One region of the Paenibacillus mucilaginosus 3016 genome, then DNA from elsewhere that is predicted to be linked to it. Evidence: riboswitches for the same ligand, from Rfam matches in the RefSeq annotation. Region 1 holds a riboswitch; each other region holds the start of a gene.
The links. Region 1 has a riboswitch for cyclic di-GMP ahead of PM3016_RS36020 (OmpL47-type beta-barrel domain-containing protein). Riboswitches for the same ligand answer to the same signal wherever they lie in the genome.
Positions count from the first base shown of each region.

Region 2: another riboswitch for cyclic di-GMP. It lies ahead of PM3016_RS40540 (hypothetical protein); the one in region 1 lies ahead of PM3016_RS36020 (OmpL47-type beta-barrel domain-containing protein).
Region 3: another riboswitch for cyclic di-GMP. It lies ahead of PM3016_RS16205 (DUF192 domain-containing protein); the one in region 1 lies ahead of PM3016_RS36020 (OmpL47-type beta-barrel domain-containing protein).

Region 1 is NC_016935.1:8,599,748-8,607,711, reverse strand. It holds gene PM3016_RS36045 (glycerol-3-phosphate dehydrogenase/oxidase) at 1-1,671, shown strand, start outside; gene PM3016_RS36040 (methyl-accepting chemotaxis protein) at 1,803-3,515, shown strand; gene PM3016_RS36035 (cold-shock protein) at 3,778-3,978, shown strand; gene PM3016_RS36030 (cold-shock protein) at 4,125-4,349, shown strand; gene PM3016_RS36025 (GlsB/YeaQ/YmgE family stress response membrane protein) at 4,636-4,893, opposite strand; gene PM3016_RS39055 (hypothetical protein) at 5,354-5,515, shown strand; cyclic di-GMP riboswitch class I at 5,736-5,832, shown strand; gene PM3016_RS36020 (OmpL47-type beta-barrel domain-containing protein) at 5,927-7,964, shown strand, end outside.
Region 2 is NC_016935.1:7,783,803-7,791,766, reverse strand. It holds gene PM3016_RS32325 (S1C family serine protease) at 1-2,262, shown strand, start outside; gene PM3016_RS32320 (CBO0543 family protein) at 2,379-2,882, opposite strand; gene PM3016_RS32315 (YsnF/AvaK domain-containing protein) at 3,140-4,360, opposite strand; gene PM3016_RS32310 (Bax inhibitor-1/YccA family protein) at 4,569-5,225, shown strand; cyclic di-GMP riboswitch class I at 5,404-5,488, shown strand; gene PM3016_RS40540 (hypothetical protein) at 5,648-6,082, shown strand; gene PM3016_RS32305 (putative bifunctional diguanylate cyclase/phosphodiesterase) at 6,070-7,964, shown strand, end outside.
Region 3 is NC_016935.1:3,752,510-3,760,473, reverse strand. It holds gene cpaB (Flp pilus assembly protein CpaB) at 1-383, opposite strand, end outside; gene PM3016_RS16240 (pilus assembly protein TadG-related protein) at 448-1,356, opposite strand; gene PM3016_RS16235 (TadE/TadG family type IV pilus assembly protein) at 1,394-1,855, opposite strand; gene PM3016_RS16230 (A24 family peptidase) at 1,852-2,376, opposite strand; gene PM3016_RS16225 (Flp family type IVb pilin) at 2,483-2,665, opposite strand; gene PM3016_RS16220 (Flp family type IVb pilin) at 2,847-3,029, opposite strand; gene PM3016_RS16215 (Flp family type IVb pilin) at 3,211-3,393, opposite strand; gene PM3016_RS16210 (Flp family type IVb pilin) at 3,600-3,782, opposite strand; gene PM3016_RS16205 (DUF192 domain-containing protein) at 3,821-4,162, opposite strand; cyclic di-GMP riboswitch class I at 4,247-4,335, opposite strand; gene fumC (class II fumarate hydratase) at 4,855-6,249, opposite strand; gene PM3016_RS16195 (helix-turn-helix transcriptional regulator) at 6,861-7,058, shown strand; gene PM3016_RS16190 (hypothetical protein) at 7,115-7,513, shown strand; gene PM3016_RS16185 (hypothetical protein) at 7,568-7,963, shown strand.

The DNA of each region.
Region 1 (7,964 bases):
AGCAGAAGCAGAGTAGGCCAATTACAGGAGATCAGCCGGGAACCGCTTGATATTCTTGTCATCGGAGGGGGCATTACCGGGTCGGGCATTGCACTGGATGCCGTGTCCCGCGGATTGAGAACGGGACTGGTGGAGATGCAGGACTTTGCGGCCGGCACATCGTCACGGTCGACGAAGCTGGTGCACGGGGGACTCCGGTATCTCAAGCAGCTTGAGGTGAAAATGGTTGCCGAGGTCGGCAAGGAACGGGCGATCGTGTACGAGAACGGACCGCACGTGACGACACCGGAGTGGATGCTGCTGCCGATGCATAAGGGAGGCACCTTCGGCAAATTCACGACGTCTATCGCGCTCCGCATGTACGACTACCTGGCAGGGGTAAAGCGCAGCGAAAGAAGGAAAATGCTTACGGCGCTTGAGACCCTGCGCCGGGAGCCGCTGCTGAAGAGCGCGGGGCTGAAGGGTGGCGGCTATTACGTGGAATACCGTACGGATGACGCCCGGCTGACGATTGAGGTGCTGAAGGAAGCGGTCAGCCGCGGAGCCCATGCGGTGAACTATGCCAAGGTCGAGCGTCTGCTGTACGATAACGGCCGGGTCGTCGGGGCGCATGTAGTCGATGGGGAAACCGGAACGGGCTATGATGTGTACGCCAAAAAAGTCGTTAACGCCGCAGGCCCCTGGGTGGATACGCTGCGGGAGATGGACGGCTCGAGGAAGGGCAAAACCCTGCAGCTGACCAAGGGAGTCCACCTGGTCATTGACCAGAAGCGGTTCCCGCTCCGGCAGGCGGTCTACTTCGATACGCCGGACGGCCGGATGGTGTTCGCCATCCCGCGGGACGGGAAGACCTATGTGGGTACAACCGATACGGTGTATAAGGAAGAAATCGCCCATCCGCGGATGACCACGGCGGACCGCAAATACGTGATCGATGCGGTCAATTACATGTTCCCTGACGTGGGCCTTACGGTTCGTGACGTGGAATCGAGCTGGGCGGGGGTTCGTCCGCTGATTCATGAGGAAGGCAAGGATCCGTCCGAGATCTCGCGCAAGGACGAGATCTGGCAGTCCGAATCCGGCCTCATTACGATTGCGGGCGGCAAGCTGACAGGCTACCGCAAGATGGCGGAGCTCGTCGTCGATCTGGTGGCCCAGCTGCTGTCCGCGGAAGGATCGGGTGCGTATGGAGCCAGTATTACCAAGCATATGCCGATCTCCGGCGGCTCCGTCGGCGGCTCCGCGGGATTCCCGCAGTTCATTCAGTCGAAGACGGCGGAAGGCGAACAGCTCGGCCTGCCCCGGGAGACGGCGGCCTCCTGGGCGCGCATGTACGGCTCCAATGTCGACCGTCTCTTCGGGATGGCGCAGACCTGCCGCGCGGAGGCGGAGGTAAGCGGCCTGCCGCTGGAAGTATTCGTACCTCTGCTCTATGCGATCGAAGAGGAGATGGCCGCCCGGCCGGTGGACTTCTTCATCCGCCGTACCGGTGCCCTGTTCTTCGATATCGCCTGGGTGAGGAAGTGGAAGGCGCCGGCCGTGGAAGTGATGGCCCGCCGGCTGGGCTGGACGTCCGAGCAGAAGGAGCGGTACGCCGCCGAGCTCGAGAAGCACCTTCACGATGCGGTGGTTCCGTCGGATGAGGAGCAGCAGCGCCGGTTCGCGATCTGATCGTACCGCCAATTAACCAAAATTTACTACAATTTGCCCGGCTTCTGTCCGATATAAGGAAGTAGTCTCCATCTTACAAGCCACGACTAGCTCATTGGGGGACGTTATTCCAGGAACAAGGAGCAGGGCGTATGAAATGGTTTCACGACATGAAAGTGCAGCAGAAGCTGCTTCTGCTGATCACCGTTACCACCGTCTTCCTGATCGGTGTCGGGCTCAGCGGATACCAGTTCATGAAAACCATGAACCAGGCATCCAAGGACATGTATTACGAAAGACTGCTGACCGTTAAGTGGATTAACGCGGCCCGTGCGCATTCCCGGGCGATTGAAGCCAATACCTATGAGCTGTTCCAGACGGAAGATAAAACCAAGCAGCAGTCATTGGTCAATGAAATTGCCCTGCGCGTAACCGAGTATGATCAGATGATCACGAACTATACTTCGATGCCCATGGATGTGTATCAACAAGAGCGGGTAACCAAGCTGAATGAAATTTCCGCCGCATACCGGTCGGAGCGTGCGCTGACGATCGAAATGACGCTTCGGGGGCAGGGCCAAACCGCGTTCGCCCAGTTTCAGGGTAAAGCCGGTAAGGCATTGGATGAGCTGAACACGATCCTGGTGGATCTGGCGGAGTACAATTCCGGGCAGGCGGACCAGCTGCTGCTGCGGCAGGAGACCGAGTTTACCCGGGCGGTTCTTATCAATATGGGCATTATTCTCTGTGCCATCATCCTTTCGGTCGGGATGGGTCTCTATATCACCCGTTCCGTCGTGCGTCCGGCCCGGGATCTTCAGCGCCTGACGGCCCAGGCAGCGGCCGGGGACCTGCTCGTGCGCTCCAGCTACCGGTCGAAGGACGAGCTAGGACAGCTTGCAGCCTCTTTCAATGCCATGCTGGAAGATACGAGGCAGGTCATCCGCCAGGTGCACCTGACCTCCGAGCAGGTAGCCGCTTCTTCGCAGCAGCTGACCGCAAGCAGCGAGCAGACCGGCAGAGCAAGCGAGACGATCACGGCCGCTTCCCATGAAGTTGCGGAAGGGGCCGTTCACCAGACGCGCCAGGTGGCGGAGGGGCTGAGAATCGCGCGTGACATGTCGGAGGACTCGATGAAGGTGGCTGGGGATGCCGACAACGCGGCGAAGACCGCAACCGAGACGGCCGGTGCGGCGCGGGAAGGCAGCCGCAGCGTGCAGGAGGCTGCGGCCCGGATGGAAGAGATCCACCGGACGGTGGATGGGCTGGCGGAGGTCATGCAGAAGCTTGACGGTCAGTCCGAGCGGATCAGCGGCATTGTCGGTCTGATGACTGACATTGCCGGGCAGACGAACCTGCTTGCGCTCAATGCATCCATAGAAGCCGCCCGTGCCGGTGAGCATGGGAAGGGCTTCGCCGTGGTGGCCAGTGAGGTGCGCAAGCTTGCCGATCAGTCGATCCGGGCCGCGCAGGAGGTGGATGTGCTGGTTACGGGGATTCAGGAACAGACCCGGGAGGCGGTACAATCCACCCGTGAGACCACCTCTCAGGTGCAGGAAGGTATCGGCAGCACAGAGGAAGCGGGGCGGTCGTTTCGGCAGATCGAGCGCTCTGTGGCCGACTTGGCCGAACGCATGGCGGGAGTCTCGGCAGGAGTACGCGGGATGGCCGCCGGCACGCAGCAGATGACGGAGACCATCCGGGAGATTCTGCGGATCGCCGAAGAGGCTTCAGCGGGGACGCAGCATGTTTCGGCGGCTACCGAGGAGCAGCTGGCGACTATGGAGGAGATGTCCGCCTCTTCACAGCACTTGGCGCATATGGCCGCGGAGCTGCAGTCGCTGGTCAGCCGTTTCAAAGTATAATGCAGCCAGGAGACAGGGAGACTGCCGGGGAGCCGGCAGCCTCTTCTCTATGGAATAACTTTTTTTCTTTTTTCTGGGCACACGCCTTGCAATCCCTTTCGCGCTGTGGTAAGATGTAAGCATATCATATATTTGTAACCTGAATTCACATATTGTAAAGGGTTATCATTTGTAAGATGGAACCTTTTGTAATGTGTGAATTTTTTATTTCAAATGAAGATAAAAGAACATGTTACAAATCAAACTTTGGAGGTTTTCTCACATGCAAACAGGTACAGTGAAATGGTTCAACGCAGAAAAAGGTTTCGGCTTCATCGAAGTTGAAGGCGGCAGCGACGTATTCGTACACTTCTCCGCAATCCAAGGCGACGGCTTCAAAACCCTCGACGAAGGTCAGCGCGTAGAGTTCAACGTAGTTCAAGGCAACCGTGGTCCACAAGCTGAGAACGTTGTAAAGCTGTAATACCCACAATGCAAAAGAAAAACTGCCCTTAACCGGTGTTAGGGGCAGTTTTTTATGGTCAAATGGAAGGGGGGCTTCCTGTTTTTCGGCTGAAGAACAGGGTGGAAGCGCCCCTTTCCTGAGGGAAAATCATAAGGAGGAGAATCATGTATTTTCGAAGAAAACCTGCTCCCGCGGCGCCGCTCGAGAACACGGCGGTATGGTCCTGCGAGCAGGAAGGCTGCCGCAGCTGGATGCGGGATCACTATGCGATGGAGCATGTGCCGGCTTGCCCGCTGTGCAATGTCCCCATGGTTCGAAGCATGAAGATGGTCCCGCAGCTTGTCGTCCCCCAGCGTGAAACGAAGAAGAAAAGCGCTACGATGTCCTGACGTTCCTGTCTGCTCCTGAAGTATGACCCTATACAGCGGTACGGCCTCTCTCCGGTTGGGAGTGGGCCGTACCGTTTTTTGCATGTCCTAAGGCTTGGGATGGGACCGACGCAGCTTGCTGCGGCATAAAGCCCACGGCTTGATCCCCGTCTTTACTGGTTCTATTCCTGCACAGCAAAGAGCGCCGAAGTATCCAGCTTCGGCGCTCTTTGCTTATCTTGTCGAAAGTGATAGTGAAAGCGAAGGCTTCCACTATAGCGGCGGCAGTGCTGTCCGTATCGCTTCGTTAGACCCTGTTGCGTCCAATGGAGCGCAGGATCAGGCTTACGATAAAGACCAGCGCGATCGATCCGATCAACGCAGGGACGATATAGAAGCCGCCGACTTCCGGACCCCAGTCACCCAGGAGAAGACCACCGAGCCATGCGCCTACAAAACCTGCGATGATGTTACCGATAATGCCGCCGGGGAGATCTTTCCCCATAATCATGCCAGCCAGCCAACCGATGATACCGCCAATAATCAAGGACCACAAGAAACCCATTTGAACTACCTCCTTTTTATTTGTGTATGAAGCGTTGGATGCTTACTATTAACCTATCAAATCGCGGTAGAATCACGCCGATAAAAGAAGCAGTCCCCGTACAAGAACAGGGGCAGCCGCAAAGACCGGCGACAAGAGAATTCGGGAAGGAGGCTTCAAACGTTACCCATCAATCGGACACTATCACGAACTGCTTGCTCAGATTGCCGGCGGAGAACAGGGCGAGGCGGCCTGCATCTTATCGAAGCCTTTAAAGCTTTCAATGAGGTGCCCGGCGTACTTCAGATCTCCTTCCCGACGGCCGGCAAGTGCTGAATCCTTCGGCGAAGCGGGGTGTCATCGCTGGTTGGAACCCCTTCTTGAGGGCGCTGTTGACCCGGGGCGCCGTTTGCATCCGTAGACCGAGGCGGGCGGCTCCGGTTTATACCGGGAGTCTGGCTGTATAGGGAATGCGGGCTCCGTGATTCAGCAGAGACAGGACGGCAGCGGACACCGTGCCGCCGACGTATTGGATGTGCACATCGACACCGTGCAGATAGGCTGCTTCCAAGAGCGGCACGCAGGCCGCCGGCTCATCGGCCGCGTGGAGCCGGGCCTTTCGGGGAGAGATCGGTTCTTCTAGCAGAGTAATAAAGGGGAATAAAGCTGTAAGTTATCAGGTACCGGCAAGTGAAGTGAACAGCCGGGGGAAAGGGTTTTCCAAGTTAAGGAGATCCTTGCGCGTAATTCGATATTTTTCGACAAAAACTTATGATTTAAGGTATTTGTACCTAGAAACCTAGTGCTTTTCTATAGACAGTTCGCCCTAAATCGAATATGATAGAGATGTACAAATCATATTCTAGTGAAAAGGGCAAAACGCAGGAAACTGCGTGACGCAAAGCCACAGGGCCTGAACCCTCAAGGGATTCTCTTGATGGAAGGCAGCCGGTTGCCACAAGGAATCATAGCTCAATGCCTATGAACCTTGTCCGGGGTTCTTTTTTTATTGGACCAATGCCCCTCACACACCAAGAAAGGTAGGACTAAATTCATGGGCAAACCGTATCGCTCGCATTTCTCTTTCTTTGTTTCCTTGATGCTGCTCCTTCAACTGATTCTTCCGGGAGTAAGCGCCTTTGCCGCAGAAACGAATTCGTCCATCCTGCCGCCAAGCAACTTGGCATCGCAGTTTGTGACCCCGGATGACGTAAAGCTTTCGTGGAGCTCCGTGTATGGAGCCACAGGCTATCAGGTTTATGAGATCGGAGAGGGTCAGTTGAAGCCCCTCGCCAAATCGACGACAACCTCTTACACGCTGAACAACCTGGCCGAAGGCAGCTACACCTACGTGGTGTCGACGCTGAGCGCCGAAGGGGAATCGGGACCGAGTGCTCCGGTTCAAGTGGATGTCGTTTATCCGGAGATGGCTGCGCCTGCAACACTGACGCACACCATCCAGAATGGTAACGATATTGTACTGAGCTGGGGTTCCTCCGCGAACGCCCAGACGTACAGCCTGTACAGCATTTCGGCCGATGGCAATGCCTCGCTGATCACGACTACGGCTGCACGGACGTTCACTATAACGAACACTCAAGCAGGAACTTATACCTATGCAGTATCCGCTGTGAACTCGCTCTATGGCGAATCCCAGCGCAGCAATCCGCTTCAGGTGACCGTGGGAACACCGGTTATGGCTGCACCGACGAATCCTGCATACACGCTGTCGAACGGCAGTGATGTAACGCTTCGCTGGAACTCCGCCGCCTATGCCAATTCGTATAAAGTATACCAGATCATCGACGGACAACCCGTACTGCAGAAGACGGTAACCACCACGAGCACGGTCTTTACGGCCCTGCCCGCAGGTGACTATACCTACGAAATCCGCTCATACAGCGACCGTTTCGGCGAGTCTGCCGAAGGCGCCAAGGTTTCTTTCACGGTAAGCAGCATTACGATGCTTGCTCCAACTAACTTCGCAGCCAAGATTCAGAACGTGAATGACATCGTCCTGACCTGGACGGGCGCCGCCAATGCAACAGGCTACAAGGTGTACCAGATCGTAGACGGTCAGCCGGTACTGAAGGGTACGGTGACCGGCACGTCGGTAACCTACACGAACCAGCCGGCAGGCGATTACACGTTCGAGATCCGTTCGACGAGCACGCGTTACGGGGATTCCGCCGAGGCGGCCTCCGTATCGATCACCGTTGGCTCCGTCACCATGGGTGCGCCAGGGGCACTGGCCGCCAAGCTTCAGAATGTGAATGACATCGTCCTGACCTGGACTGCCGCTGCGAACGCAACCGGCTACAAGGTATACCAGATCGTGGACGGACAGCCTGTGCTGAAGAGCACGGTAAGCACGCTGACGGTCACGTTCTCCAATCAGCCAAGCGGCACGTATACGTACAAAGTGCACTCATATTCTTCCAAGTTTGGCGAATCCGCTGAAGGCAGCGAAGTTTCCATTTCCGTCGAGGTTCCGGTGATGCAGCCTCCTGCCAACCTGATCCAGACGGCCAAGAACGCGACGGACTTCGTCCTGTCCTGGGATGCGGCCGCCAACGCGAACTCTTACAAGGTGTATCAAATCGTCAATGGACAGCGCACGCTCAAGAGTACGGTGTCCACCACCAACATCACGTTCTATAATCAGCAGCCGGGCAGCTATACCTACGAGGTTCGCAGCTATTCGAACCGCTTCGGTGAATCGGCAGAGGGCACACAGCTTACGTTCACGTTGAATGGTGAGACGATGGCCGCCCCAACCGGGCTGACGCATACCATTGCCAACGGCAATGATCTGACGCTGAAATGGACCGCGGTTCCTTACGCCAACAGCTATAAGGTATACCTGGTTTCCGGCGATCAGAAAGTGCTGAAGAACACGGTTACTGCAACATCGGTTGGGTTCTCGAACCTTCCGGCTGGGGAATACACTTATGTCGTTCACTCGGTGTCCAATACTCTGGGCGAATCCCCAAGCGGTGCGGAAATCATCGTACCGGTCGTGCATCCGGTCGTGGCTCCTCCGGCCAACCTGACGGTTAAGCTCCAGAACGGCAACGATGCGGCTCTTACCT
Region 2 (7,964 bases), 820 kb from region 1:
GTGCGCAGCGAGGGGTACATTCTGACGAACGCGCATGTCGTGAAGGATATGCGCAACATCACCGTCGTGACCTCGGACGGGAAGTCCTATGCGGGCCGCACCACGCATTATGATGAAGAGAGCGATCTGGCTCTGGTGAAGATCGAAGCCTCCGGACTGACGCTGGCCACCTTCGCTTCACCGTCGGACATCCAGGTAGGGGAGCAGGTCATGGCGATCGGCACGCCGCTTTCGTTTGCCCTGCGCAATTCGGTGACCTCGGGGATTGTGAGCGGGATGGAGCGTTCGGTCCACTCGTCCTACAGCCTGATCCAGACGGACGCCGCGATCAATCCGGGCAACAGCGGCGGCGCCCTCGTGAATATGAAGGGACAGGTCATCGGGATCAACACCCTGAAGTATGTGGAGTACGGGGTGGACAGCCTTGGCTTTGCGATCCCGGTGGATACGGTGCAGCATGTGCTGGGCCATTTCTTCAAGTACGGCAAGGTCAAACGGCCGTATGTCGGTGTGGAGCTCAGCGAGAGCTGGGAAGCGGTCGTGGGCATTCCTTCGGGCAGCGGGCTTGAAGTCACTTACGTGGAAGCCGAATCGCCGGCGGCAAAGGCGGGCTTGAAGAAGGGCGATATCATCCAATCCATCGGCCAGACCGCCGTGAACACCCTGGTCGGTTACAATGAGGCTCTGAAGAAGTATCTTCCGCAGGAGAAGATCAGCCTGACCCTGCGCTCCGGCGGCCAGTCGAAGACCGTCGAGCTCGTCCTCGGCGAGGTGAAGACGGCTGATGTCAAGCTGGTCCAGGATGCGGCAGGCTCGTACATCGATTCGGACCAGGGCAAGACGAGGATCGGCGACAGCCATTACGGCTGGTCGATGAGATATCCGGCCGGCCTCATCCAGATGAACCAGTCCGATGAAGGCTCCGTGACTTTCCGGGATGCGAAGGAAGAGTATGCGATCACCATCCATGTCGAAGAGAACCAGAGTGCGGACCTGTCCCCTTACGGCCTGCTCCGCAAGCTGGACGGGGAAGCGGAGACCGTGCTCGAGAGGCGCTATGTGGAAGAGGGCTCCCAGCCTTACGCCAAGCTTGTGGGCAAGGCCGACGGAGAGTATTATTACCAGGCCCGGGCCTTCCACAAGGGAGACCAAGTTTACTACCTGACTCTTCTTGTGTCGGAGGAAGCCGACTACCAGAACAATGCGAAGCGCAGCTCGTATGAGGATCTCCTCGATACGTTCACGCTTGCCTTCGATAAGCAGGACAAGGCGCTGAAGGACATTTCTTCCTACGGGGACAAGAACACGGTGGCGACGGAATACGGAATTTCCTTTGACCTGCCGGCGGATTGGGAGGAAGGCTATGGGGAAGGCATGACCTATACCCATACCGAAGAAGATGTGGATCTGTCCGTACGCGTCAGCTCCGTCTCGTCGGGCGATACGCTGAAGGACTGGGCGGCCCGCGACGAGGAACGCTTCAAGCGGACCTACGTGGAAGAGTACCGCAAGGTAGAAGCGCCGGCTGACATTACGGTAGACGGCGTGCCTGCACTGAGCCAGCGGTTCGCCTACACGATGGGGGATGAGTGGAAGCACGCGCTCGTTCTGTATATTTTCAAAGACAAGTACAAGTATGAGCTGCAGTTCGAGTATGCCGAAGAGGCGCAGGAAGCTGCGGAGAAGACGATGGCGGACCTTATCGCCTCGGTTCATTTCCCCAAGGACAGCATGAATGCTTCCATCGGATTCATTCAGGACGAGAACGAGCTTCTGAAGGACACGGACACCGTGACGGTCACCAGTGAGAAATACGGGTACTCGATTGTGGTGCCGGAGTCTTGGAGCACGACAAGCCGCGAGGATTTTGACAGCCGGTATGCGGAGTACCTCAGCCAGTTGGGCACCGGCCGCACGTTCTACTTCTACGGAGGCAGCATTAAGCTGTCCGCCGTGGAAGACGGCAATCTGGCGGAGACCGTCAGCCGGATCGAAAAGGAGCATCAGACGAATCACGGGATTGATGCGGAGTATGTGTATACGGTGAGCGATGAGCCGATGCTCGGACTGACGGTGAAGAAATTCGCTCTGCAGTATATCAGCAAGGATATTCCGTACACGCTCAATCAATATGTGTTCGAAAAGAACGGCGTGGTGTACACCATGGAAGTCCGGGTCAATGAAGCGGTGAAGACCGATGCGCTCTGGGCACAGATCCAGCAGGCCGCCGCGTCGATCACCTTCCAGGAACCGAAGCAATAAGGGGTATGCAGGCAGGAGAGTCCTCACCGCAGGGAGCGGTGGGGGCTTTTTTTCTTAGGAGGACGGCAAAGCCGTTAAGCTTGTCAGATGGCTGCGGCCCGCCGGGCTAACAGGCTTTATTTCATCTTATCGAGGGACACATGGAACAGGCTCATGAGCAGCAGGGTGTATGCGGCCGACAGTACCAGGCCGGTGAGGGGCTTCAAGAAATGAATCCGCAGCATGATGAACATAAAGATATTGAAGAGCAGCGACCAGCCCAGGTGCCAGCCGTTATGGTAGGTAATGGAGCCGCACTTCACGGAGACGAATTCGAGCAGGATGAATACAGCCGTGAAGGCAAGGATGTGCCGGGCTTGAGCGAGCCAGCCTCCCCCGGACGGATAGAGGGACAGGTACACCCAGGTGGACAGCGGCATGCCGATCAGAATGAGCAGGAGGATGGGAATCATGGCGGCGGGCAGGCCGTTCGGTTCCATCTGCCACAGCGGGTACCGGTAGCAGAGCAGTTCGTACAGACAGTTGCCTATGACGGAGAAGAGGAGGGTGGGATAATACCGTTCCCAATTGCGGTCCGCCCACCGGAAGGCAGCCAGAATCCACAGCAGTGAATACAGCACGGCAACCAAAATGCATCACAGCCTTTTCCATACGTGATTCCCCGCGAGGGGCGAACGGGGCTTCCATACCTCTTCAGGATGCGCCTGAAGTCTGGAATTTATTCCAGAGGGTGGAAGGCGGTTCGCGCGCAGCCTGCGCCTGCACAATGGCCGGGGGAAACCCTGTCCACGCCAAAAAGCCGTTACCCCCGCTTATGCGGGAGCAACGGCACGGCGGCCTGGGGAGCTGCAGGGATGGGCTGCAGCCGGCCTCCGGATTAGCGGCGGTTGCGGTTGATGAGCTCTTCGTCGGCATCGACGAGGTCGCCCTTCACCCGGGTTTCGCCTGTGCTGTCGATGACGGCTTCCTCGCGTTTCACCGTATCGGACACCTGACGGTTCTCCGTAACTTCACGCTTGCCGACAGCCACTTCCCCGGTAACGACCGGCTTCTTCGTCACTTCGACGCGCTCTTCCGTGACCGGAATGCGGATGACTTCGTCCTCGCCGAGCGGCGTGTTGTCCGTGCGGCCGTCCGTTACGTCGCGGCGCTCGATATACACTTCCTCGCGGCTCACCGGCACGTTGATCGTCTGCTGCTCTTCGATGACTTCCTTGCGGATGCTGACTTCGCCGGACTGCACGCGCTCCTTGTCCACCTGCAGACGCTCTTCACGCAGGCGCAGCTCACGCTCCGCTTCGGTTTCGTTCAGAGGGGCGCCCAGGTTCGAGCGGCTCAGGTCCGCCGTAGCCGTACCGTCGAGCGACTGGCCGTAGACACTGACGTTGGCCGCATCCGCGTTGCCGGCATACGGACGCTCCACTTCGCCGTCGAGGCGGTCTACCGCGTCAGCCGTCTTGTCGGCAGCGCTGCCTACCGCATCCTTCGTTTTCTCCCAGCCGCGCTCGATGGCGTCAGCCGCACGGTCGGCCGAACGGTCAATCGCGTCACCGGCGCGATCCAGCGCACTGTCCTTGTCGGCGCGGTAGGAATAATCCGTACCGTAGCGGTCGGCGTTCAGCGAGTTGTTCGAGCGGAACGTGCCGAAGGCATGCTCGTCACGAACGGCGTCGGACTCGACGAGAACCAGGATCTTGCCTTCCTGGACGTAGGCGTCATAGTCACGCGCTTCGTCTTCCGGAATGCCGAGGCCGATCAGACCGCCCACGATCCCGCCGGCACCCGCACCTACCGCCGCGCCCGTCAGCGCCGCTGCGATCGGACCTGCCGCAATCACCGGACCTACGCCAGGGATCGCCAGTGCCCCAATCCCCGCCAGCAGGCCGGTTACTCCGCCGAGCATCCCGCCGGCTGCCGCACCGGTAGCAACGCCTTCTTCGGCCTTCGAACCCGTCTCGTCCTCGATCATATCGAGTCCGCCGCGGTTTTTGCCGACAACCGAGATATCGTCTGCGCTGTACCCTTGGTCTTTCAACTGGTCAATGACGCGAATCGCTTCTTCCTCCGTATTGAATACCCCGACAATTTGCTTGCTCATTTGAATAACCTCCCATACCGTCAATTGGATTGTGGGGCCCCTCGTCCAGCAGCCCTCTCACGATTACGCTATGTATTTACCCCTGCCTGTCCGGCCTCAAACAAAAGTGAGGAACGGGAAAAGGCATAACGCGGCTATTGACGTAATATAAAATAGACAAGATAATGAAGCTAGTTCATGAAATGGAAAAAGGAGGCTGTCTCATTCCATGCAGCAGCAAACATTAACGTATTCGGACCGGGGAAGCTTAGGCCACATTCTCCGCATGTTCTCCCTGTCCCTGCTGGTGTCCTTCGTGGGCACCCTGCTCGGCGCGGTCTTCGTGCCGCCGGCCCTCGTGCCGGCCTTCATTGTGGCCGAGCTGGTAATGCTCGTGGCGGCGTTCGTGCTCCGGATGAGGGGCAGACACATCGGCTACGGGTTCCTCTACAGTTTCACGGCCATCTCCGGTGTGGCTCTGTATCCGGTCATCATGCATTATGGCGGTGTCCTTGGCGCCAACATCGTATCGGGCGCGTTCTTCGCCACTACGGTGATCTTCGGTTCGCTGGCCTGGTATGCGTACCGTTCCAAGAGCAGCTTCTCGTTCCTCGGCGGCTTCCTGTTCGCCGGCACGATCGGCCTGATCCTGATGAGCGTCATTGCAATCTTCGTTCCGATGGGGCCGGCGGTCAACCTGGTCTGGTCGACGCTCGGCATCCTGATCTTCAGCGGATGGGTGCTCTATGACGTAGCCCAGTACCGCGACGGAGTGGAGCCGGAGGAAGTGCCGCTGGCCGCACTGAACATGTACCTGAATTTCATCAACCTGTTCCTCTACATTCTGCGCTTCCTGGCGGCGATTGCCGGCTGGAACCGCGATTAGGCGGAGCCAGGTACGCTAAGCAGACAGCGGCCTCCGGAGACATCCGGCGGGCCGCTTTTTTAAGCGATAAACAAGTATAATGAAGCTTCGTAAGAGGGTCAGCAGCATTTTCCAATAGGAACAAAGTAGGATAAAAAGAGGAATTTGATGATTTGTGTCGAAAAGTATTTAGATATGCGATCGAAAAAGGCAAACCATGCGAAAGCATGGGACGCAAAGCCACGGGTCTACAGCGTTATGCGCATGACAGCCGGGCTGCTGCAGACAGCGATGGAAGGACCATAACTGGAGCTGCCTAATCATAGGTGCTCCTTTTTTGCTTGGAAGGAATGCGGGATGGCCCGCCACTCCCGGATGCTCTTCGACCAGGCCCTAACGACCGCAAATTTTCTTTGGCAGCGCGCCAAAAGGAGACTACGGCTATGAATAGCGGTGAATTACATAGAAATCCTCAGGCAAAGGGGAGAGGCGGGGGCAGGAAGAGGAAATTGTTCCTCTTCCTGGCCTGTCTGCTTCTCGCGGTGCTTGGAGCCGCCTGGGAGCTGCAGCTGGTGTATGGGATCTCCCTGTCGGCTGCGAGCCTCTTTCTCTTGACCGCCCTTCGTCTCTTCGGCCTGTGGGCGGGGCTTGCCGCGGGAGCGACGGCGGGGGCCGCAGGGCTCTGGTTCGGAGGTCCGGTCTATGAAGCCGGTGTGCTGATGCTGGAAGTGCTGTTCCTCGGACTCTTCTCCGGCAAGGGAAGAGCCAATCTGGCGCGGTGGGATTTTGTCTACTGGATTGCAGTCGGGCTGCCCTTGACCTACTGGGCCGGGACGTGGGGTATGGGGCGGGGGAAAGCCTGCTGGTGCCGATTCTGATGTTCTCGATTACAAACGGCGTATTCAATGCCCTGGCGGCGGATCTGCTCATCCGCAGTGTGCTGTACCCTGCAGGCATCGGTGCCTGCAGAGAACCGGAGGGCATTCTGTCGCTCGGTCAGCTGTTCGTCCACCTGACCCTCGGCGGACTGGTGCTTCCCTACATGCTCTATATGGTGGTAAATTCCTGGTCGTCCTACGATGCCGCGGTTCGGAGCTCCAGAGGACTTGCGGTCAATACCGCGAACAGCTTGATCCAGGAACTGAAGCAGTGGGAGCAGGAGGACCTGACCGGGGTCCGGTTGATGGGCGTGGTCCAGCTCGGGCGTCTGCAGGATCTGGTGGACAAGCATACGTCGGAAACGCTGTTCCAGATCATTATCACGAATCCGGACGGGCGCATTCTTGCAGGCAACGGCGACGGTGTGGTGTCCCGCCAGGTCTTCCGGTGGCAGGAGGAGCACAGGACCGTACCGCTTGGGGAGCGGTTCTTCCTCCGTTTGTCCCAGCCGCAGTCCGGCCGTCTCCCGGCGCAGCAGTGGCAGGAGGGCGGCTTCGTGCTCGTGCAGCAGCTTGAGCCGCTTCCGTTCCACCTGTATATTGAGGTGCCGACGTCGGCTTACCAGAGCCAGGTGTTCGGGGAATACAAGGAACAGTTCCGGTTTCTCTTCTTGTTCGTCGCCTGTATCACGCTCGTGTCCGTTTTCCTTCGGCGAGTGCTGATGCGGGCTGTCTTTCAGCTGACGGAAGCGACTACGGGACTGCCCCGGAAGCTGCAGGAAGGACAGGCCGTCGAATGGCCGAGCAGCCGGATCTCGGAGTTCCACCATCTCATCTTCAACTTCAGGGAAATGTCGCACAATCTCAGCCGCATGTTCCAGGAATCGCAGCGGATCAACGCGCGATTGGAGGAGCAGGCCGGGCAGCTGCGCAGCTCGGAAGAGAAGCTTCATCGTCTCGCTTATTACGACGCGCTGACAGGGCTGCCGAACCGCTTGTATTTCATGAGCTACCTGCGGGAGCTCATGGAGCGGGAGGATGCTGCGGAGCGTCCGGCAAGCGTACTATTCGCGGACCTCAACCGCTTCAAGCAGATCAACGACACACTCGGCCATGCGGCGGGAGACGAGCTGCTTCAGGTGGCCGCAAGCCGGTTCGTGGCGCATGCGCCGGCCGGCTCCCGGGTATTCCGGCTGGGCGGCGACGAGTTCGTCCTGGTCGCGGAGGGATCGGATGAAGCTCTGCTCCGCCGGCAGGCTGAGCGGCTCTTCGCTTCGTTCGAGGAGCCGGTCGTGCTGCAGGGAACCCCGGTCTATGTCACGACCAGTCTCGGCGTGTCCCTCTTCCCGCGGGACGGCCGGGATATGGATACGATCGTGCGGAATGCGGATATGGCGATGTACCATGCCAAGGAGCAGGGGGGCTGCCGCATCCGGTTCTTCGACGAACCGCTGCAGGAGGGGGCCGCGGAGAAGCTGCGGATGGATACGGGCATCCGGGAGGCGCTGCAGCAGAGGCAGTTCCGGCTGCACTATCAGCCGAAGGTCTGCGGAGCTACCGGGCGGATCTGCGGGATGGAGGCGCTCATCCGGTGGCAGCATCCGGAGCTCGGCGCGGTCCCGCCGGACCGCTTCATTCCGCAGGCGGAGGAATCGGGCCTCATTCTTGAGATTGACCGGTGGGTGCTGAGGGAAGCGTGCCGCCAGAACAAGGCCTGGCAGGATGAAGGGCTGCCCGCCCTGCCGGTGGCCGTGAACATCTCGGCCCGGCATTTTGAAGAAGGCGACCTGGCCGGCAAGCTTCGGAGCATTCTGAACGAAACCGGTCTGGAATCGCGCTACATCTCGCTGGAGCTGACCGAAGGGGTGTTCATCAAGAATGT
Region 3 (7,964 bases), 3.9 Mb from region 1:
ACGAAGTTGACGCCGACCGAGACGCCGCGGAAGCCTTCCTGCACCTTGCGGGAGACGAACAGCGATTCCACGCGGCCTCCGGTCAGGTGATGGGCGAGCAGTACTTCGCCCGCAGCCAGCTCCCCGCCGGCCAGCTTGCCCTCGGCCTCCGCCAGCATTCGTACGGCCTGCGGATGCAGACCGAGCTCCGGCACCTGCACGAGCTCCAGCTGCGAGGCATCCAGCACCTGGTTCTTTTTGACGGCGGCCTTCACGGCCACCACCTCCACCATGGACGCCTGAACGGCGGCCGCGGTATCGAATTTCTTCATATAATTGAAAAATAAGAAGGTCGTGCACAGCCCCATGACCAGGGCCGCGGCCATAATCAGCTTGGATCTCATGATGTCTGTCCTCTCCTTTGTCCGTTCCTCTGTCCGTCTTATTCACCACCCACGATGCCGCCCTTTACTCTGTCAGCCGGATCGCATAAGCTCCCCGGGAGACGGCTCCCGGCGCAGCGATCCCGGTACCGGCCCGCTGGATGAAGATCCCGTCGATATAGGTGTCCTTGGGAGCCATCGGCTTCGAGATATAGAAGTAGGCGAACCCCTTGATTTCCACCTGCTTGAGCTGGCTGGACGTCTGGGCGTAGGGCTTGTACACCGGGATCAGGATAATCCGGGTGCAGTCCCGGTGGGAATAATCCCCGTCCGGGTAGGGGCAGCTGTTGATCCTCTCGTTGACGCCCCCCCGCGTCTTGTCCGCGATATTGCCCGTCTGCGTCTCGATGATATCGCCGACCTTGAGCGCTTTCTTGTAGCCGTACTTCAGATTATCCTCGTATGTCGCCGCCCCGGTGCCTCCCAGCGCCAGAACCCCGAAGTTGCCGTAGCTGACTTCCGTCTGGTCGACCTTCAGCCGGTACTGGCGGCCGAATTCGAGCGGGATGCTCTCGTCAATCCCGAGGGGTGCGGCTCCGGCCGCTTCGCCCATCGTCAGGATCTCCGCCGCGGCCCGGGCTTCCACCGGTGCGGATTCCCGCCCGAACAGCCCGGAGAAGCCGAGCTTCACCTCCCGGCGGAGCGACACCGTCACCTTGCGGCCAAGCTCGACCTGCGAAGACACGAGGGACGGCTCCTCTCCGTGCCGGAGCAGCACCTCCCGGACGACCCCGTTCACCGCGGCCTGCGCGCCCGTCAGCTCCTGAGCCCCCGACAGCGCCGCCGCATTAGCGGCTTTCTGCAGCCGGCTCTTCTGCACGTAGACCGTCCCCCCGTCGATGACCAGGCCCGCTGCGCCAAGCAGCACCGCCAGCATCAAGGCGGCGAGGACCAGCGCGCTGCCCTGCTGTTCCCCGAGGAAACGTCTTCCCATGACTCTTCCCCCTTCCTTGTTGGCTTTGTCTTATGTCTCACTCCACCCGTATGGTTGAATCCGCCGCCACAACCGGCGCCGGCAGCAGCCCTCCCACAAGCGGGGTGATGTACCCTACCGGATAGCTTAAGGTAACTTTGATATACTCGCCGGACCGGCGCTGCGCCTGCAGGGGAGCAATGGTCACCACCAGCGACTCCGCTCCGCCCAGATGAACGTAACTGCGGGCGAACGCGGTGATCTCCGCATCGCTGCGGCCCAGCCCCCCGAGGCGGACCGTCTCCTGCGCCGCAAGGTTCAGGTGCAGGTAGGCATACAGCACGCGGCCGAAATCCACGACGCCGCAGACCAGCAGCAGCAGGAGCGGGAGCATCAGGGCCAGCTCCGTCAAGGACTGGCCGTGCTCCTCCCGGAGCAGCCGGTGCCTGCGGAGAGCGGTACGCCCCCGCTGCCTGCCCCCCGTACCGCTCCGCTCCCCATCCTCCTTCATCCGCTTCATCCGATCCCCCATCCTCTCGCCAGGTAGCAGAGGAGGCAGCCGCCGGCAATCGCCGGACCGTACGGATACGTGAGTGCTGCCGCCCCGCCAGGCAGGGGCTGCGCGGCGGGCAGTCCGAGGCCCGAGCGCACCGAGACCATGGCTGCCCAGAGGCTGCGCGCCCTCTCCTTCCAGCCCCGTCGCAGCAGAAGCAGGCACAGGGCCATCGCCCCGCCCAGCAGCGCCATGTACACGGCGGCCATCCCGACGAAGGCCGCTCCCTTGAAGGCGCCGACCAGCGCCAGGAGCTTGACGTCGCCTGCTCCCATACCGCCCAAGATGTAGGGAATCAGCAGAATGCCGAGGCCGGCGGCGAAGCCGATACCGGCACCGAGAACCCCGCTCCAGCCGCCCTCCGCTGCCTGCAGTCCCAGTGCGGCCAGCAGGCCGGGACCGATGACTTTGTTGTAAATTTTGCGTGTTCGGATATCCGTGACTGTGCATACCGCCAAAATAACGAGCAGCACGGCGTCGATCAGCATAAGGCTCCCCTCTTTCGTTATGTACTGCCGGAGGTGACTCCCTCCGGGAAACACCGGAGCCTGCGAATCCGGGTACGAACCGCAGGCTGCCGTGTGCGCCGCCCGATTATGGCGTCTCGCTGCGGCTTTGAACCGTGTTCAGCGCGTCGGTAAAAATGTTCGTGATCTCGGTACGCAGCATCACCAGTGTAGCGACCACGGCTACGGCGATCAGTCCGAGGACCAGACCGTACTCCGTCATGCCCTGTCCCTTTTCTTCCGTTACGAGTGCTCTCAGTTTGTTCATCATGATGTCGGTCTCTCCTTTGAATGGGTAGGGTGTAGGTGTGTTCCTCCGCTTTGCGGCCGTGGGAAGCGGTTCCAACAAGCCTGGCTTCGGTCTATGTTTGCCGTCAACCTGGGCTGCCATATGTCGGGGAGCCGCTGCGGCTCCCCCTAAGAGTGTGCGGGTGCGCCCTCTGTCTCGCCGTTTATGGCGTCTCGCTGCGGCTTTGAACCGTGTTCAGCGCGTCGGTGAAAATGTTCGTGATTTCCGTACGCAGCATCACCAGCGTGGCGACCACGGCTACAGCAATCAGTCCGAGGACCAGACCGTACTCCGTCATGCCTTGTCCCTTTTCTTCCGTTACGAGTGCTCTCAGTTTGTTCATCATGATGTTATGTCTCTCCTTTGAATGGGTAGGTTAGGTGGTAAGGGCGGTTGAATTGGCCGCCCGCTCGGGTGGTGTCGTTTGAAAATTCCGATGATTAGTGACAGTCCGCTGCCGGGAGGGCCGGAGGTGCTGGGGCCGCCCTTCGCCGGTTCCCTGCTCTGGAGCGGCAGCCCTGGACCGATTAGGGCGTAGTGTTGCGGCTTTGGACCGTGTTCAGCGCGTCGGTGAAAATGTTCGTAATCTCCGTACGCAGCATGACCAGTGTCGCGACGACCGCTACGGCGATCAGCCCGAGGACCAAACCGTACTCCGTCATGCCTTGTCCCTGTTCTTCGGTTACCAGTGCTCTCAGTTTGTTCATCATGGTGTATGTCTCCTTTGTGGTGTTGGTTTGGAGTATCGATCGATTGGTGCCGGAAGGGCCGAATGATCCGATCCGATTTATAGTTTGAAAATTCCGACTTTTGTTGGCGGCAGGCTGCCTGCATTATGGGGAGTCCGCTTGGCTTTAGGCAGCTTCCGGTTCCCTGCGCCTGAGGTCTTCAGAACTTGATTCCGCTTCCGAAGAGGTTACGGCGTGGTGTTGCGGCTCTGGACCGTGTTCAGCGCGTCAGTGAAAATGTTCGTGATTTCCGTACGCAGCATCACCAGTGTCGCGACGACCGCTACGGCGATCAGCCCGAGGACCAATCCGTATTCCGTCATGCCTTGTCCCTGTTCTTCGGTTACGAGTGCTCTCAGTTTGTTCATCATGGTGTGTCTCTCTCCTTTGGGGTGTAAGGTTTAGGTGGTTAGAGCAAAACTACGGCTTGTCCATGCTTCGTCCGCGTCAGGCCCAGACTTCCCGCAGGAAGCTCGATGACCGATACGGCGCGGGGGACCAGCGGCCCGACCCGGCCCGGGGGCAGCTTCTCCTGCATGCCCACAATGGTATCGTTCTCGTCCAAATACAGCACATCGATGGCGTAACGCATAAAGAAAGTATGGATTGAGCGGCAGGGACGGATATGAAGGCCGGTGCCCTCCGGCAGCTCTTTCGAGAACATCAGGCCGCGCAGCCTCTGCATGAAGGTTTTCGCTGTACGCAGTTCCCACGCCAGGATTTCTCCCGTCTCGAGATTCACCAGCTTCATCTTGGATTTCGCCTCCTTTTCATACAAAATATCCCTGCTTCAGCCGAAAGGAGGGATGGGAAACATCTATGTACCCCGTCATCTTTCGGTAGCTGGCTGGCATAGCGCACCTTGTCGCTGTAGCCCCTGTAGCTTTGCGTCGCTGGTTTTCACCAGGTTTGCCTTTATCGAGATTCGGCGAATTTTGTCGTCGAACTCGTTTGATAGCCATATCTTATCGGGATTTAGGGGAGTTTCCATGTGCTTAATGAACTATGTTTTTTATGCTTGACATCCATTTTAATAGGCATTTCGGCATTATTACCAGAAGAGCCTCAGGACCTGCATTCATGGTGCCCGAAAGAGGCTAACGGCATGGGAAGAGGCGGGAATCCCCCTGCTTCCGGGAGGAAACAAGGGGATTCTCCTCTCCTTGGTAAATCCACCCTGCACAGAGGTAGGCTGGAAGTAAGGGCGTAGGCCCTGCACGAAGTCCCGGTACTGGCTGAGGCATACCCCCGGGCCCACAGACCCAACCCTTGTCGTCGGGATCGAGGATCCGGACGGCTCCCCATTCTTTTCCTGCGGTCTTAAGGGCTGCGGGACGATCCGGACGGCATTCAGAAGTGCCCGGACGGAACGCCTGGGCAGCAAAAACAGAGCCCCGCTGAACGGAGCTCTATGGTGCGCTCTGTATTTTATGGAAAATCCGCTTACGATTCCCAGGGATGAATCATGTCCTCGGGCCGCACGATGCTGTCGAACTGCTCCGCCGTCAAATACCCGCTGCGCATCGCCGCCTCCTTCAGGGTAAGCCCTTCCTTGTGGGCTGTCTTCGCGATGGACGCCGCCTTCTCGTACCCAATATGCGGGTTGAGCGCCGTTACCAGCATCAGCGACTGCTCCAGATAGCGCTGGATCACCGCCCGGTCCGGTTCGATGCCGACCGCGCAGTTGCGGTTGAAGGATTCCATGCTGTCGGCGAGGAGCCGGACGGACTGCAGGAAATTGTGGATGATGACCGGCTTGAACACATTGAGCTCAAAATTCCCCTGGGAGGCCGCGAACCCGATCGCCGCGTCATTGCCCATCACCTGGCAGACGACCATCGTCAGCGCTTCGCTCTGCGTCGGGTTCACCTTGCCCGGCATGATCGAACTGCCCGGCTCGTTCTCCGGGATGCGGATCTCGCCGATGCCGCAGCGCGGACCGCTGGCGAGCCAGCGGACATCGTTGGCGATCTTCATCAGATCCGCCGCCAGTGCCTTGATCGCCCCATGCGTATAGACGATCTGGTCGTGGCTCGTCAGGCCGTGGAACTTGTTGTCCGAGGACACGAACGGGATGCCCGTTTCCTTCGAAATCTCCTCGGCCGCCGTGTCCCCGAACTTCGGATGGGCATTGAGCCCGGTGCCGACGGCCGTCCCGCCGATAGCAAGCTCGCGCATCGTCTCCACGCTCTGCCGGATCATCACGCCGCTCTTCTCGAGCATCGCCCACCAGCCGCTGATCTCCTGGCCGAGCGTCAGCGGCGTGGCGTCCTGCAGATGCGTGCGCCCGATCTTCACGATGTCGCTGAACTCCTCCATCTTCGACTTCAGCGTGTCCTGAAGCTCGGCCAGGGCCGGCAGCAGGCGCTTCTCGACCGCCAGCACACCCGCGATATGCATCGCGGTCGGGAACGTGTCGTTGGAGCTCTGGGAGCGGTTCACATCGTCATTCGGATGAATCCGCACCGACTTGCCCCCCTCCTCCAGCCGCTTGGTGGCCAGGTGGGCGATGACCTCGTTCGCGTTCATATTGGACTGCGTGCCGCTGCCGGTCTGCCAGACGACGAGCGGGAACTCGTCGTCCCACCTGCCCTCGATGATCTCCGTCGCCGCTGCGGAGATCGCCTCCGCCTTCTCCGGCTCCAGCTTGCCGAGCCGCTCGTTGGCCCTTGCCGCCGCCTTCTTCAGGATGGCGAAGGCATGCACCACCTCGAGCGGCATCCGCTCCGTACCGATGCGGAAGTTCTCGCTGCTGCGCTGCGTCTGCGCGCCCCACAGCTTATCCGCCGGCACTTTGATTTCGCCCATCGTATCGCGTTCGATTCTGAACCCTTCCATTCTCGTCACTCTCCTTGACTTGATCTCATCCACTTATATTACCCCGTTTCCTGCTCCTTCCATTCGGTTGGGCGGATCGTGGAACGCGCCGCCCGGCTCCCGAGGCCATCCGTGAGAATCCCAGCAGAACCAGGGCGACAACGGGAGCCCGAACGAAGAACATACACGAACGCCGCACAGACGAGGAGCAGATGCAGCGGGTGTCCGGCAAGCGGATTGGCATGAGTATACTTTTTGCCGAATCAGGAGTGCCTCATCCCAGGCGGATCAGCCAACCGTTATCATCAAAGGCAGGCCAGCCAATATCTGGTATCGTTTTGATTATAACCCTTCTTTCATTTAGGTAAAAGTGCAGCCTATCGCCGGTATTCCTTCTACTAATGTATTGTCATGCTGATCCTGGCGGCGCCTCCAGCCGAACTCCTGGAACTCCTCCCTACCGTATCGTATTCCCCCGCCTGCACTGAATATGGCACGCTAACGGCACTAGCACCGGTTGTCCGGTAACTTTTTGACATCCGTCCTTTTTCTACCAAATAACAATTGACATATTCTGGATTCCCCATCTACAATAGTGTCAAACATGTTTGACATCCACAAGGGAGCTCTCCATGCAAAATGACATCAAAGAGCGCCGGAAGGCCAAGGGCCTCTCACAGGACGATCTCGCCCAAGCCTGCGCGGTGTCCCGCCAAACGATCAATGCCATCGAGAACAACAAGTATGATCCGAGTCTCTCCCTGGCTTTTCAGCTGGCCCGGGTGCTGGGGGTGACGGTAGACGAGTTGTTCTGCGGCGGCAAGTCCTGACTTTGTGAGCGGAATACCGATCCGTTCCAATCCCCCCGAAAGGAAGAGATCCGAATATGCCCAAACCGCCCTCCCTTACACGGATCCGCCGTACCCTTGCTGCAACTGCCATTCTGGCCATTCTCGGCCTCAATGCCGCCAAGCTGCTTCAGGGCAAACCTCTCACCGAAAGTGACCTGATCTCGATTCCCATAGCCCTTATCACATTCTTCAACGTATTCACCTGGAATACGTCTGAGGAGGAACGGGATGAGATGGGCGTTTCCATCGCGACAGAGAGCGCGTCGCTGAGCTACTATGCCATGCTTGTGGTGTTACTGCTGCTGTTCCTTATCGGAGAATGGAGGGGACGCGGCAGCGGAAGCATCGATCATGAGCTGCTGTTCGCCGCGCTGTGCGCAGGCATGGTGCTGCAGCCCTGCATCGAATGGTGGATGGCACGCAAATACCGCTAGATCCGGGAGATCCGAGCCCGCAAACCCTATCCCAGAAAAGGAAGGATGTCCGCCATGCCTCCACTTCTTCAGCTGGTCCGCCGGGCAGCCGTTTGCGCCGCCGCGCTTTATATGGTTGGTTCTGCTGCTGGGAAGCTGCTCGAAGGCCAGTCGATCAGCATCATGGATCTGTTCCTGCTTGCCTTGGTCCTTCACACGCTCCTGAACACGTTCACATGGAATTCCATGGAGGAAGAACGGGATGAACGGGGAAAAACCTTCTCCACCGAGAGTGCGGCCTTCAGCTACCATGTTCTGCTGGTGCTGCTGCTGTTGATGTTTATTGTTGATCTGTGGCTGGGACGCCGCAATGGGGAGTTCGTCAGCAATGTGCCCTTATTCGTCGTGCTGTGCGCCGCCCTTATCCTTCAGCCCGTCGTTGAATGGTGGAAGGCCCGCAAGCACCGCTAGC